Regions from separate parts of the Exiguobacterium sp. s157 genome, predicted to be linked through region 2. Evidence: riboswitches for the same ligand, from Rfam matches in the RefSeq annotation. Region 2 holds a riboswitch; the other holds the start of a gene.
What was found. Region 2 has a riboswitch for S-adenosylmethionine ahead of msrA (peptide-methionine (S)-S-oxide reductase MsrA). Riboswitches for the same ligand answer to the same signal wherever they lie in the genome.
Positions count from the first base shown of each region.

Region 1: another riboswitch for S-adenosylmethionine. It lies ahead of KNP67_RS07390 (Na+/H+ antiporter NhaC family protein); the one in region 2 lies ahead of msrA (peptide-methionine (S)-S-oxide reductase MsrA).

Region 1 is NZ_JACSLQ010000003.1:42,864-50,213, forward strand. Features, by position in the region: gene KNP67_RS07385 (GGDEF domain-containing protein) at 27-1,706, shown strand; SAM riboswitch class I at 1,803-1,898, shown strand; gene KNP67_RS07390 (Na+/H+ antiporter NhaC family protein) at 1,951-3,252, shown strand; gene KNP67_RS07395 (TVP38/TMEM64 family protein) at 3,280-3,924, opposite strand; gene trhO (oxygen-dependent tRNA uridine(34) hydroxylase TrhO) at 4,150-5,091, shown strand; gene KNP67_RS07405 (divergent PAP2 family protein) at 5,208-5,633, shown strand; gene KNP67_RS07410 (PucR family transcriptional regulator) at 5,736-6,959, shown strand; gene ald (alanine dehydrogenase) at 7,089-7,350, shown strand, end outside.
Region 2 is NZ_JACSLQ010000005.1:118,567-125,916, forward strand. Features, by position in the region: gene KNP67_RS10770 (HD domain-containing protein) at 1-430, shown strand, start outside; gene KNP67_RS10775 (sodium:calcium antiporter) at 638-1,639, shown strand; gene KNP67_RS10780 (bifunctional glycosyltransferase family 2/GtrA family protein) at 1,742-2,803, shown strand; gene KNP67_RS10785 (3'-5' exonuclease) at 2,847-3,413, opposite strand; gene KNP67_RS10790 (four-helix bundle copper-binding protein) at 3,479-3,811, opposite strand; tRNA gene KNP67_RS10795 (tRNA-Ala) at 3,925-3,997, opposite strand; gene KNP67_RS10800 (GRP family sugar transporter) at 4,132-4,995, shown strand; gene msrA (peptide-methionine (S)-S-oxide reductase MsrA) at 5,025-5,537, opposite strand; SAM riboswitch class I at 5,602-5,703, opposite strand; gene KNP67_RS10810 (hypothetical protein) at 5,748-5,909, opposite strand; gene KNP67_RS10815 (amidase family protein) at 6,021-7,350, shown strand, end outside.

The DNA.
Region 1 (7,350 bases), on a different contig from region 2:
GAATTTTTCCCACATAGGAGGGAACCATGAACCATTTCCGCAAGATGTCCGTCCTTGGTTGGAGTATTTGGAGTATGCTATTCGGTTTGACGCTCATCTTGTTCGCTACAGGCGTATTGAACATGCCGGCCATCGAGCCGTTACCGTTCATCTTGATCGCGTTGCTCGTCATTATTTTTCAAATGGACTCCATTGAACGGAAAGGCGTCTACTTTACCTTTTCAGAAAGTATCGTCTTAATTATTTTTCTATTCTTTGATTTTGAGACAGCGCTGTTCGTCAATCAGATTGGACTACTCGTCTTCCAGTTCGTCAACTTGAAACCGCGCGTCGCGCTTCGACGGTTCCGTTTTACGTATCCGTGGAATGCCATCACGTCATTTTTGGAAATCGCCATCCCGGCCAGCGTCTACTTGGCACTTGGTGGTGTGACCGGTCTCGGATTCTATTCCCAAGAATCGTTCCTCCCGCTTGCCGGTTTGATTATTGCCATCATTTTGAACACGGTCGTCCAAAAGTATCAAGTCGGCTGGTGGTTCCGCGTCGACATCCCGGTCCGCGACTTTTTAAGCATCGCGTTTTACACGTATATCGTCAGTCTCGTCTTCATTTTGGCGGCCTCGCTCTTCCGGGAGACAAACTTGCTCGTCGTCAGCAGTATCGCCGCCGCACTCACGTTCTTTATTAAGCGACTCATCATTCAAAAAGGTCGACAAGACGCCTTCAAATCGTTGATTGAACAATATGATGAAGCAAAAGAAGCCGTATCGCTATCGCAAAGCGAGGCACAAGCCATCGAAGTGTTCCTCAGTCAATGTGAGCGACTCAACGAGTACGATGAAGGGTACGTCGAGTTCAAACTGTTTGATCGCACACTTTACTTTGATTTGAAGACGCGCCAGCCGATCGATCGCCATGTCGTCTTTGAATTACTCGATGCAACCTATCCGAACGAAGCCTCGGTCGAGTACGAGATGCGCTTCGAATGGGACGCCCCGCTGTCGAACGAATTTAATGAAGACTATCATAGCTTCATCTCGGTCCGTTCCGAGGAAATCGAAGGAATCCGCACGTGGATTGTGATGACGGGCGAGCACGTCTATGGCTATCCGCCCATCATTCAACGCGAGATTGTCAAACTGCTCAAGTCGTTCAATCGGACGATCAGTCGTTGTCATGAACGCGACCGCCTCTATACTGAGAGCCGGACGGACAGCTTGACGCTGCTTGCCAATGCGCGGGCTTTTTATGAATACGGGATTCAACAGATCTCGGACGGCTCGATGTATCCGATTTCCGTCGCGATGCTCGATATCGACTTCTTCAAAAAAATCAATGACACGCACGGTCACCAAGTCGGAGACAGTGTGCTCCAAGAATTCGGTCGCCGCATTCGTCAAGTGCTCCGCACCGAAGACTTTGCCGCCCGTTACGGCGGTGAAGAGTTCATCTTGCTCTTAAACCGTTGTGATGTTGAGGCCGCCGTCGAGATCGCCGAGCGCATCCGCCAACAAATCGAGAACAAACCGTTCCACGTCGACGGAATCGATATACCCGTCACCGCTTCAATCGGTGTCGATACGATTCAGTCGTTCGGCGACAAACGTCTTGACGATACGATTCGTAACGCCGACCGCGCGCTCTACGTCGGCGGGAAATACGCCGGTCGCAACCGCGTCGCCCATTATAATTTCTTAACGACCTGACTCGCCCCCACGTTCATCGCGTGGGGGTTTGCTATTGACAAGCAGATTTGAAACAGGTACGTTAGGGAACGTGTCTTATAACTAAATATCACAACTTTTTTATCAAGAGAGACTGAGGGACTGGCCCGATGACGTCTCGGCAGCGGGTAACCTGTGCCAAATCCAGCGAGCGGTCTGCTCGAAAGATGAAAAAAGTGTTTCTTGTCGAGAGAGCCTTTTTTCAGAAGGCTCTCTTTTTATTTTTATGAATGAGGTGAATCGATTGGAACAACCAACAGCTAACAAATGGGCGCTCTTGCCCTTACTCGTCTTCCTCGTCTTCTTTATCGGGGCAGGCATCTATTATGACGACTTTTATAAATTCCCCGTCTTGATCGCGGCCTTGATTGCCGTGATCGTCGCGGCGATGATGACGAAAGGGAGCGTCACCCAGACGGTCGAACGCGTCGCCCAAGGTGCCGGGAACCCGAGCATCCTCATCATGGTGTTCATCTTCTTGCTCGCCGGTGCGTTTTCAAGCGTCGCCGAAGCAATCGGTGCGATTGACGCGACCGTCAATGCGGCATTGACGTTACTACCGCCCTCGCTCCTATTGAGCGGCCTATTCGTCATCGCAGCCTTCATCTCGATGGCGATGGGTACGTCGACCGGGACGATCGCCGCACTGGCGCCGATCGCTCTCGGCATCCATGAGGAGAGCGGCGTCAATATCGCTATCGCGGCGGCCGCCGTCGTCGGGGGTGCCATGTTCGGGGATAACTTGTCGTTCATTTCGGACACGACGATTGCAGCCGTCCGCACCCAGCGGACGAACATGCGCGACAAGTTCCGGACCAACTTTTGGATCGTCTTGCCGGCAGCCGTCATCACAACGATTTTACTCGCTGCCCTATCGAGCGGAGAATCGACCATCGAGCCGGCGGCGTTTGAATGGTATAAGTTGATTCCGTATCTAGCGGTTATCGTGCTCGCTTTGACGGGAATGAACGTCATCCTTGTCTTGCTCGGCGGCATCGCCCTAACCGGCATCATCGGTCTATTGGATGGCAGTCTAGCCGTCACCACGTACGTCACCGCCATGGCGGACGGCATGATGGGCATGGCCGAGATTTCACTCCTGACATTGCTCATGGGTGGGCTCGTCGGACTCATCTCGCACAACGGCGGACTCACGTACTTGCGTGACGCGCTCACGTCCCGAATTAAAAGACGGGCCGGCGCGGAGTGGAGCATCGCCGGGCTCGTCAGTGCGACAAACGTCGCGACGGCGAACAACACGATTTCGATTCTCGTGGCTGGTCCGCTCGCCGCGAACATCGCCGACGATTATGACATCGAACGTAAAAAGTCTGCGAGTGTACTCGATATCTTCTCGTGCGGGGTCCAAGGTCTGCTGCCTTACGGGGCACAGCTTCTCATTGCGGCCGAACTGACGAACACGGCATCACCGGCGCTCGTGCCGTATATGTTCTATCCGTTCTTGTTGTTCATTTGCGGAGGATTGGCCATCGCCTTTAACTTCCCGCGTTTCAAAAAACGCGCTTAACGAAAACGACCTTGTGAAGCTGTCGCTTCACAAGGTCGTTTGTCGTTTCGCTTCAAGTTCACGTTTCAGCTGCTCGTTACGTTTTCTGAAGGCACGCCGTTTGAGCAGTTCTTCGAGTCCGCGGCTGATTACCCACAGAACGAACAGCAACAGGACGAGCATCGATAATCGGAACGGGCTTTGGATAAACTCTTCCCACTGGTCACCGATGACAGAGAAAATCAAGACGACGAGCAACTTCCCAAACCCGGCCGCCATAATGAACGTCCGGAGCGGCATTTGGATGAGGGCGAGTAAATACGTAATCAAACTGACCGGAATGAACGGGAGCGAGTAGAGAAATCCGAGCGAGACCGGACTCATATGATTGATGCGTTCGAGCCAATAGACGCCTTGTTTATGCCTCTCGAGCCATCGCGTCATCGGCTTTCGAAAGACGTAGCGAACAGCTGCAAACACAAGAATCGTCCCGAGCAAGCTTCCGACCCACGACAATAACGTCCCGAGCCAAAAACCGTACGTTGCTGCGTTCGCCGAGATGATGAGGACGAGCGGGAGAAATGGAAAGATGGCTTCCAGGAAAGGTGCCCCGAGTCCTGCCCAAGGTCCGCCCGGAAGTCCTTGTAGCCATTCAATCAAGTTTAAAATATATTGTTGGAGTGATGTCAGCATGTCAGTTTCCACCTTCAACTTTCGTTATTCCCTTTTTACCCGATTTCGCTCAGGAAGACGCATCCCCCTGCCCACCGCCGTAAAAAAATAAAAAGTATTTGCGAAATTCCGCTGTGATATCTATCATATAATATGGACTTGTGGTTGCAGGCAAGTCCGTTCGTCGAACGACACAACCCAACGTTCGTTTTCCTGCAAAAAACTGAACACAGGGGAGTAACACACATGGAAACAAAACCAATGCGGGTCTTACTGTACTATAAGTACGTCAATATCGAAGACCCAGAAACGCTCACACAAGAGCACCTCAAGTATTGCAAGGACCTCGGTATCAAAGGACGCATCTTGATTTCTTCCGAAGGAATCAACGGGACGTGCTCTGGAACTTGGGAACAGACCGAGCAGTACATGAACGACTTGAAAGCGAACCCGCTATTCAGCGACATCGAGTTCAAAATCGATGAGGTCGAAGAGCATGCGTTCTCGAAAATTTTTGTCCGTCATAAGAAAGAGCTTGTGACGTGGCGCTTTGATGGTGAGTTCGACGTGCCTAAACAGCACGGTGCATACCTCGAACCGGCAGAATGGAAAGAGATGATGAATCGCGACGATGTCGTCATCCTCGACGTTCGTAACAACTACGAGTACGATCTTGGTCACTTTAAAAACGCGATCAAAATCGATGTAGAGGCTTCTCGTTACATGCCAGATTGGCTCGAAGAGAACAAGGACCTCTACGAAGGGAAAACGTTACTCACGTACTGTACCGGAGGCGTCCGTTGCGAGAAATTTACCGCATATATGCGTGACCAAGGTCACGACAACATTTTCCACCTTAAAGGCGGCGTCGCCATGTACGGCAAAGACGAAGCCACGAAAGGCGAAGACTGGGAAGGTGAGCTTTACGTCTTTGACGAGCGCATCAACGTCCCGGTCAACACGGTCAACCCGTCCGTGGTTTCGGAGTGCATGCACTGCGGAACGAAGACGGTCCGCTACGTTAATTGTGCCAACCCGGTGTGTAATGCCCAACACTTCTGTTGTGAAGAGTGTGAACCGAAACAAATGCGTTCATGCTCGAAAGAGTGCCAGGAGCATCCACGTAACCGCTATATCATCGAGAATATCGCGGACAAACTTCAGGAGACTGAAGGCGTCGTCGGGTAACAAAAATCGACCAGAAAGCACTTCGAGCCTACGCTCGAGGTGCTTTTTTGACAGAAACTTTACGTCTAGCCGATGACAGAATCGGGTATAGTGTAGATACCATTGTCAGACAGGAAGTGAATCGATTGCTCTTTAACGAACCTTTACTCGCCGCCTTGCTCGCTTGGTTCATCGCACAAGCAGCCAAGCTCGTAACCGAACTCATTAAAACACGAGATTTTGAATTAGAAATCATGTTTGCCTCGGGTGGGATGCCAAGTTCCCACTCTTCGACCGTCGTCGCCTTAGCGACCGTCATCGGTCGAGTCGAAGGAATCGATTCCAGTATGTTCGCACTCGCCTTGATTTTCGCGACGATCGTCATGTACGATGCGACCGGCGTTCGTCAGGCGGTCGGATTCCAGGCCCGCTTGTTGAACGACTACTTCAAAGGAATCAAGCACGAGACGCCCATCTTAAATGAGCTGGTCGGTCATACCCCGTTCCAAGTCATCGTCGGGGCTTTACTCGGTCTCGTGGTCGGACTGTTTTTCCCAATTTAATGTGAATGATGCAGGCATGTCGTTCCCCCCTTCTAAAAACTCACCATCTTTTTGTGAACTTTCACAACAGAGACGGTATAGTGAAAGAGAGGAGGAATCGACATGCCTTTTTTGCAGAAATCTTATGAGTCGCTCGATACGCTCGCCGAAGCAATCGGGCAAGCGATTCGGGCCCCCATCACGATTGAGAATCGACACCATCAGTTACTGGCCTATAGCACCCACCCCGACTCGACGGACCCGGCACGAATCGCGACGATTATCGGCCGCCGTGTCCCGGAAGCAGTCATCGAAGACTTATGGGAAAGTGGCATCCTTCAAGAAGTGATCGACCGCGACGAACCGGTCGTTATCCCGGCCCGAATGGCCGTTGGTCTCAGTGAGCGGGCGGCCGTCGTCATCAAGCAACAAGGTGACGTGCTCGGTTACATTTGGAGCCTGGCCCGAACGACGCCGTTCTCAGAACAAGAACTCACCGTCCTACAAGAAGGGGCGAACATCGCCAAAAAATTGCTGATGACCATCGCGATGCACGAACGGCGCATCGACGCCGAATTGGAACGTTTCTTTTTAGAAGTGCTGGCCACTCCCGTCTTATCGCCATCCCACCGCGATCGCTTGAATGAGCTCGCACCGATTGCCGTCGCCAGCCGCCTCACCGTGATTGAATGTGCCCAGCCGGTCACCCCGCAACTGGCGGAACGACTGTTTTATGTATTGGCGACCCAGCAAGCGATTGAAGTCGTCCTGCACGCGATCGATGGCCAGCAGTTACTCGTCTGGCATTATATGAAATCGGACTTGGCCGAGGAAGAAACGGCGCTCTTGCAGTGGGCCGACCGCTTTGAAACGCAGCTCCGAGACAAGTTCATTGAAGCGGAGCCGCGCCTTGGCATCAGTCGACGTTTTTTTGAGAGCGACATGCTCTATGCGGCGATGGAAGAAGCACGACGCGTCACGTCGCTTCGCCGAAAATTCCCGTATGAGCTTGCGACATCGCGCACGTTCGAACAGATCGGAATTTATCAGCTCGTTCCCGATTTGGCCCGACGCATCGGGCTTCGTCTCGAGACGCATCCGACCATCGAGCGCCTACAGGCGTATGACGTCACGCATCATACTGAACTCGTCACGACGCTCGAATGGTATTTCTATTTTGATGGGAACGTCAAGCGTGTCGCCGCTCATCTTCACATCCATCCGAATACCGTGCTCTACCGGATTCGGCGGATTGAAGAACTGACGAACATCACCCAAGTCTCGCTCCCTGAACGGGCCGCCGTTTATCTTGCCATTAAGGCCGGTCAATACCGCCAAGACGATTAACGCCTACTTTGTGTTTTTTCACAAAGTGGGCGTTATCACTTTTAGAATCCATGCTAAAGACAGCGTTTTCGGATGGGTCTATACTAGAGGTGTGAACAAATTGTGTCAGTAGAGAAAGGGGAACTTTACATGAAAATCGGGGTATTGAAAGAGATTAAAAACAACGAAAACCGCGTCGCCTTGACGCCGATGGGTGCAGCCGTATTAACTGAACTTGGACACGAGGTCCTCATCGAGACAGAAGCGGGCGTCGGTAGCGGCTTCACAAATATGGAGTATGTCGATGCGGGGGCAACCATCGTCGACACCGCTGCGGACGTTTGGGAAAACGTGGAATTGGCGTTGAAAGTAAAGGAACCGCAACCATCGGAATATCGTTATTTCCGTCCTG
Region 2 (7,350 bases):
TCCGCTCCGCGACCAGTCGTGGTATTATCACGAATTGCTCCAAGCGTTCAAACCGTTCAGTCAGACGACGACGCTCATCGAATCGTTCGAGACAGAGCTGAACCTATTGTTTTATGGCGTCGCCGACGAGCGGTTCGACAAACTCGGAAAACTGTTTGACGTCATTCAGCGAGGATTCCATGAAGAGGACTGGCTCCAAGAGACGTCGACGCTCTGTCAGACCGCCTATGAGTTGAATGAGACGATGCGCGAAGGCTATCGACACGGCACGGACGTCAATCAACCGGAGCTTGACGGCCTGTCCGCTCAATTGAAAGAAGGAGGACTCTGGGAACCGTTACCGCTCCCGATGCTTCAAGCGATTGAAGAACTGTCTTACCGGACGGCGATGCCAGTCGATGACGTCATTTCACATTTAAAGGTCAAATGATTGTCAAATGAGATGTAACGTGATATATTCGTCGTGAACATAAGAGGGGGAGTAGCGACCACACCTGTGGTCGATGGGTCGTCATTACGGTGCAATGCACTCGGTCCATCGAGCTTCTTACCAAGTCCGCAAGACCTTTTTATGGATGCTTTTTCGGCGTCCATAAAAATGTCTTTTTGAATTCACGAAAAGGGGAGATTTATTCAAATGGTATTTATTTATTTCATCTTGGCCGCTGCCATCACCGTGTATGCCGCCATGAAACTCTCGACTTACGCTGACGTCATCAGTGAGAAGTCGACGATGAGCGGGATGCTCGTCGGGACAGTGCTGCTGGCGGGTGCGACATCGTTGCCGGAAGTGACGACGAGTGTCTCGGCTGTCTTGATTGACAACCCGGATATCGCCATCGGTAACATGCTCGGGTCGAACTTGTTCAACATCTTCATCTTGGCGATGTTCGACCTCTTCTATCGTCAGAAGCGCATGTTCAATGAGGCGAGTCGAGATCATCTCTATACAGCTGGTCTAGGTCTCATGTTGACGCTCGTCACGATGATTGCCCTGATCGTGCGCATCGATTTCACGATTCTCGGCATCGGAATTGACGCCTTGTTGATCGCGGTATTGTACGGGATCGGGATTTACTATATCGGCAAGCGCCCGCAACAACCTGCCGTCGAGCGGGAAGCTGCACATGAGGCCGTACAAGAAATCGGCGCGAGTGCGACGAGTTCGATCACGGTCAAACGTGCGGTCATCGGCTTCATCATCGCCGCACTCGTCATCATGGGGGCGGGGACAGCACTATCGGTATTGGGCGATCAGATCGCCGTCGTCACGGGTCTCGGTTCGAGCTTCGTCGGTAGCTTCTTGATTGCCGCGACGACCTCGCTCCCGGAGGCTGTATCGGTATTTGTCGCCTTGAAACTTCGTAACGTCAACTTGGCGTTCGGTTCGATTTTGGGAAGTAACATCTTCAACATGCTCATCATCGCCATGTCGGACGCGTTTTACCAAGACGGTTCGATTCTGGCCGACGTGGCTGCGTCTCACTTAGTGACGGCGATCGGCATCACGATTTTGTCGGTGTTGGTCATGTATACGCTCCTTCGTAAAGACGTGACGTCGAAGTTCCGCTATGTCTTGCCGTCAGTGCTCGTCGTACTCGTCTACTTCGCTTCGTCTTACTTCATCTTCATCGGTTAATCTGGCACGGTGTCCTCCGAGGCACCGTGTTTTTTATTTGCCGCGGACCGAGGAATCACTTTTCATCGTCTTGGGTATAGAAGGAGGGAAGGAGGGGTGGCGATGCAAATGCATTCCGTGGAACGTCTAGATAAGTATGTCGTCGTGATTCCGGCCTATAATCCGGATCAAGCGCTTCTCACACTTGTCCGCGAGCTGAAAGAGACAGGGTTTGTCCATGTCATCGTCGTGAACGATGGAAGTGCCGAGACGTCCCAAACTGTCTTCGATGAGGTCGGGAAGTGGGTGACGACTGTTCTCGTCCATGAACGGAATCAAGGCAAGGGTGCGGCGTTGAAGACGGGGATTCGTCACGTCGTCGAACGATTCCCCGGTACGCATGGTGTCATCACCGTCGATGCGGACGGACAACATCTGCCGGAAGATGTAAGACATGTATATGAGGCGGGTATTCAGCGGCCGCATCATCTGGTCATGGGTTGCCGTGATTTCTCGGGCGCACACATTCCGTTCCGGAGCCGATTCGGGAACCAGATGACCCGTGGTGTCATGCTCGTCGGCAGCGGACTTCGGCTGAAAGATACCCAAACCGGTCTACGGGCGGTTCCATTGCGCTATGCGGAACAGTTGCTGGATGTGCCTGGGAATCGCTATGAGTTCGAGATGAACATGTTGACGTTCACGAAACGTTGGCAAGTCCCGATTCAACAGATTCCGATTCAAACCGTGTATGTGGCCGAGAACGCTTCGTCCCATTTTCGCCCGGTCATCGACTCGATTCTGATTTATCGCATGTTTTTAGCCTATTCGTTATCCTCGGTCGCCTCATTTTTATTAGATATCGGCGCCTATGCCTTGTTCATTTTTTTATTGAATCCGTGGTTTGAGACGACCCATGTCTTGATTGCGACGGTATTGGCCCGCATCATCTCGTCCTTATTCAATTACGTGGTGAATCGAAAAGTCGTATTCGACTCGAAAGCGAGACGGGCGATGCCGAAATACTTCGGTCTCGTCGGCGTGCAGATGGCGTTGTCGGCCGGTCTCGTCTATGTATTGTTCCTGTTGTTTCGGGACGGGGAAGTGTGGATTAAAGTGCTCGTCGACAGCCTTTTGTTCGTCGTCAGTTATTACGTCCAAAAAAGATGGATCTTTAAACGGTGACAGGCCAAGACGATTGTCTTGGCCTGTCTGGCATGCTTATGGGTCAATAGGCGAGCTTCCCGAGCTTGACCGATGTATAGCGGTGCAGTTCACGCGGGTCATGAATCCCGGTCTTCTGCATCATATCGCGCATAAGCAACGCGCAGACGCGGGCATCTTCAGCCGCATCGTGATGGATGAACGGGACGTTCAAATATTCCGCCATCGTGTTCAGCTTGTGATTCGGCAGTCGAGGATACAGTTTTCGCGACAGCTTGACGGTACAGCCGTACTCGATCGTCGGAAACGTATATAAATCATATTTGGCGATCGCTTTCTTGAAAGCGCCCATATCGAATGAGGCGTTGTGCGCCATGACGAGGTCGACATCCCGCAGCGTCGGATAGAGCTGTTCAAGCACCTCGGGTAAGGCTGGGGCGTCCCAGACGTCGCTCGGCCGGATGCCGTGGACGCGGATATTGCCTGCGTCAAAGTCTTCTTCTGGATTGACGAGTAGTTGGTTCGTCTCGATGATTTCACCGTCGACGAGTAGGCTCCAGCCGACAGAGCAGATGCTGCGACTATCGCGGTTGGCCGTCTCGACGTCGATGGCAAGAATTGAATGTGACATAATCGGTCCCTTTCTCATAAAACAAGTATAAAAAAAGTCTAACATATCGTTAGACTAAAAAGCGATTATGCGGCCACGAGGTTGCGACACGCCTCGGCACAGCGGAGACACGCTTCGGAACAACGTTGGCAATGGTCATGCAAATGGCGGCCACATTCGACGGCGCACGTGTCGCACACCTGGGCGCAGAGTGCAGCAATCGGTTTGGTGAAAGCCGAATCGGTCTCGAGCGCGTTCAAGGCGAGCGCACACACTTCCGAACATTCTTTCGTCAGCCGGATACACTCGGCGACCATCAATAAATCCTCTTCTTGTAAACATTTTGAGAAACAGTGATTGCTTGCCCGCATACAGTCGATGACGGCTAAAATGGTCTCTTCGACAGAGGCACGATCCATAGTAAGTCCCCCTTAGAATAATGATGTCTTACAATCATTACCCGCTACCAGGTGACTTAAACCGGGCGGAGACGCAAAAAAGTCACCCCTCAAATGAGTGGTGACTTCCATAATGGAGCATAGCGGGCTCGAACCGCTGACCTCCACGCTGCCAGCGTGGCGCTCTCCCAGCTGAGCTAATGCCCCGTTCGAAAATTATTATATCATCCTAGTAAAACATTTGGCAATGGGTATTTTTAAATTTTTTTGAACAAAGTTTAATCGGGCGTAAACGTGGGAAAATTATGGGTAATGTTATTCTACGAAAGCAGGTGTTATCTATGGAAATGATTTTACTCGCACTCTTACCTGCCTTGATGTGGGGGAGTATCCCACTCATCGTCTCGAAAGTCGGCGGCAAGCCGATTCAACAGTTAATCGGGACGACGATTGGGGCGATGGTGATGGCGGTCATCATCGCACTCGTCTTCAATCCGGAGTTCACGACGCTCGCAATCGTGACCGGCTTCATATCTGGTGTGTTCTGGGCACTCGGGCAATATTTACAGTTCCAGTCGTTCCAAATTTTAAGTGTATCGAAAGCGATGCCGATCAGCACCGGGATGCAACTCGTCGGGACGTCGTTGTTCGGGGTCATCGTGCTCGGCGATTGGAAGACGACGACCGAGTTGTGGCTCGGCTTTTCTGCGCTCGTGTTGATTATCATCGGGGCGGCACTGACGTCATACCAACAACAAAAAGATGGCGATAGCAGCGGCGCCTTGAAGAAAGGTTTGCTCGTCCTGCTCGTGTCGAGTATCGGTTATGTGACGTATGCCGTCTTGACGAACTATTTCGAGGTCGACGGCATCACGGCCATCTTGCCGCAGTCGGTCGGGATGTTCGTCGCGGCGCTCTTGTTCAGCCTGCGTGAGAAAGATGTGAAGAAGTTCGACCCGAAGACGTTCAAAAACATTTTGGCCGGTCTCGCTTGGGGGATCGGGAACTTCGGGCTGTTCGTGTCAAGCGGTGAGGTCGGCATCGCGACGTCATTCGCCTTGTCCCAATTGAACGTCGTCGTGGCGACGCTCGGCGGGATTTATCTATTGAAAGAAGAGAAGACGACGAAAGAACGGGTCTTCGTCTTTATGGGAATCGGGCTCATCGTCGTGGCCGGATTCATGCTCGGGATTGCCAAGAGCTAAAAAGACGGGTCAGACGACCCGTCTTTTGTTTACCAGGCTTGCTCGATGAATGCGTCGCGCCCAGATTTCTTCCGGTCCTCTTTATAGTGGGCCGGATTTTTTTTATGGAAGTCTTGATGATATTCCTCGGCCGGATAGAACGTGTCGGCCGGTAGAATCTTCGTGACAATCGGCTGTTTGAAGCGTCCGCTCGCCGCGAGCGCGTCGCGACTCTGTTCTGCTTTCACGCGTTGGTCTTCCGTATGATAGAAGATGGCCGGCGCATATTGGCTGCCGCGGTCTTGGAACTGGCCGCCGTCATCGGTCGGGTCGGTCTGAATCCAATATAGTTCGAGCAGTCGTTCATAAGCGAACAGCGTCGGGTCGAACGTGATCTCGACGACCTCATAGTGTCCCGTCGTCCCTGTCTTCACTTGTTCATACGTCGGGTCATTGACGTGACCTCCCGTATAACCGGATACGATTGACTCGATGCCAGGTTGTTCCTCGAACGGCGTCACCATGCACCAAAAACAGCCGCCTGCGAATGTTGCTTTTTCCATTAATAAGTCCCCCTCATGTTCATTTCCAAAAAAAAGCGCCCATGTCATCGACATGAGCGCTCTGTCATATCGGCCAAGGCAAACTGCCTTGCTGGAAGTAGCACCTTGCCGAAGCAGGTTGCTGTGAAGTCATAGAGCCAGGTCTCTCGTTCACTCGAGATATCGATATGTAGTTGGTGAGAGCATCATACCATCAGATTTGAAGCGGCGTCAACGGTTTGGTTTGCGTCGAAGTTGGACCAAGGTGGCGCCGAGAATCAAGATGACGAGGACGATGGAGAGCGGTAGCGTATACGGAGCGTCCCCGGCATATAGCTGTAAGAAGAACAAGGCAAAGACGGACAATAAGACGAGAACGTACGAACGGTTCATAGTAACCTCCCTTTTCTTTCAGTGTACCAAGTTACATATTCGTTGGCGAACGAAAACAGGAAATCATGTGGCGATAGCGAATACCATCGAGTGACCAAAGGAGGAATCTATATGACTGAACCAAACACATGTTTCGAACTCGATATCGAGACCGCCCATCGCGGATATAAAGAAGGAACGTTCACGGCGCGTGACGTGACGGCCTATTATTTGACTCGAATCGCCCAGTTGAACGATAAGCTGAGAGCGGTCATTCAAGTGAACCCGGACGCCTTGTTCGAGGCCGAGGCGGCCGACCGGGCGTTTCGACGAGGTGACCGCTTGCCGTTGCTCGGCATCCCGGTGTTGATTAAAGACAATGTCGAGACGGCCGGATTGATGAAGACGACGGCCGGGGCCGTCGCCCTCGCGCATCACTTCGCCGGCCGGGACGCCCATCTCGTCCAAAGCCTGCGCGCGAGCGGGGCCATCATCCTCGGGAAAGCGAACTTGTCCGAATGGGCCAACTTTTTGACCGAGGGCATGCCAAACGGCTGGAGTGGGGTCGGTGGCCAGACGCTCAATCCATATGGGGACAAGCTCGATGTCGGAGGGTCGAGTTCAGGTTCGGCGTCAGCGGTCGCGGCCAACTTGACGTTGCTCGCCGTCGGCAGCGAGACGAGCGGCTCGATTATCCACCCGAGCGTCCATAACGGAATCGTTGGTATCAAACCGACCGTCGGGTTGATTAGCCGCAGCGGCATCATCCCGATCTCCCGGTCGCAAGACACGGCCGGCCCGATGGCACGGACACTCCGGGATGCGGTGCTCGCCCTTGAGGCGATGGTCGGGGAAGATCCCGCTGACCCAGCGACGGCGCATCTTCCGGCCGGTCCGCCTTACCGGACTTGTCTCGATGAGCGGCAAGCAGTCGGGATGCGTGTCGGCGTCGTCAAGACCGATTTGTCGGAAGAAGAGCAGGTGCTCTACGACGAAGCAATCGCATTGCTGAAACAGAGCGGCATCGAGGTCGTCACCGTCGAACTGCCGTCGAAAGCAGGGCTCGACCAAGGGGATATCCTGTATCATGAGTTCAAGCTCGGAATCGAGGCGTATCTCGCCTCGACGAAGCTCCCGTATGAGACGTTGTCGGATTTGATTAACTGGAACAACAGTCATCCGGAGACGATTCCGCACGGACAGAAGACGTTCGAGAAAGCGAACGAACAATCGGGTCGCTTGATTGAGGACGCCTATTTGATGCGCCGCCTCGACGACGTCTATCACGCCAAGACGGACGGCATCGACCGATTGTTGGCCGAGCAGGAACTTCATGCGCTCGTCTTGCCGCATGACCACAATTATGACATGGCGGCGAAAGCCGGCCATCCGACCGTCACGATCCCGTATCGCTTGAAGGCGAGCGGGGCCCCGTTCGGTCTATCATTCACCGGGACGAGCT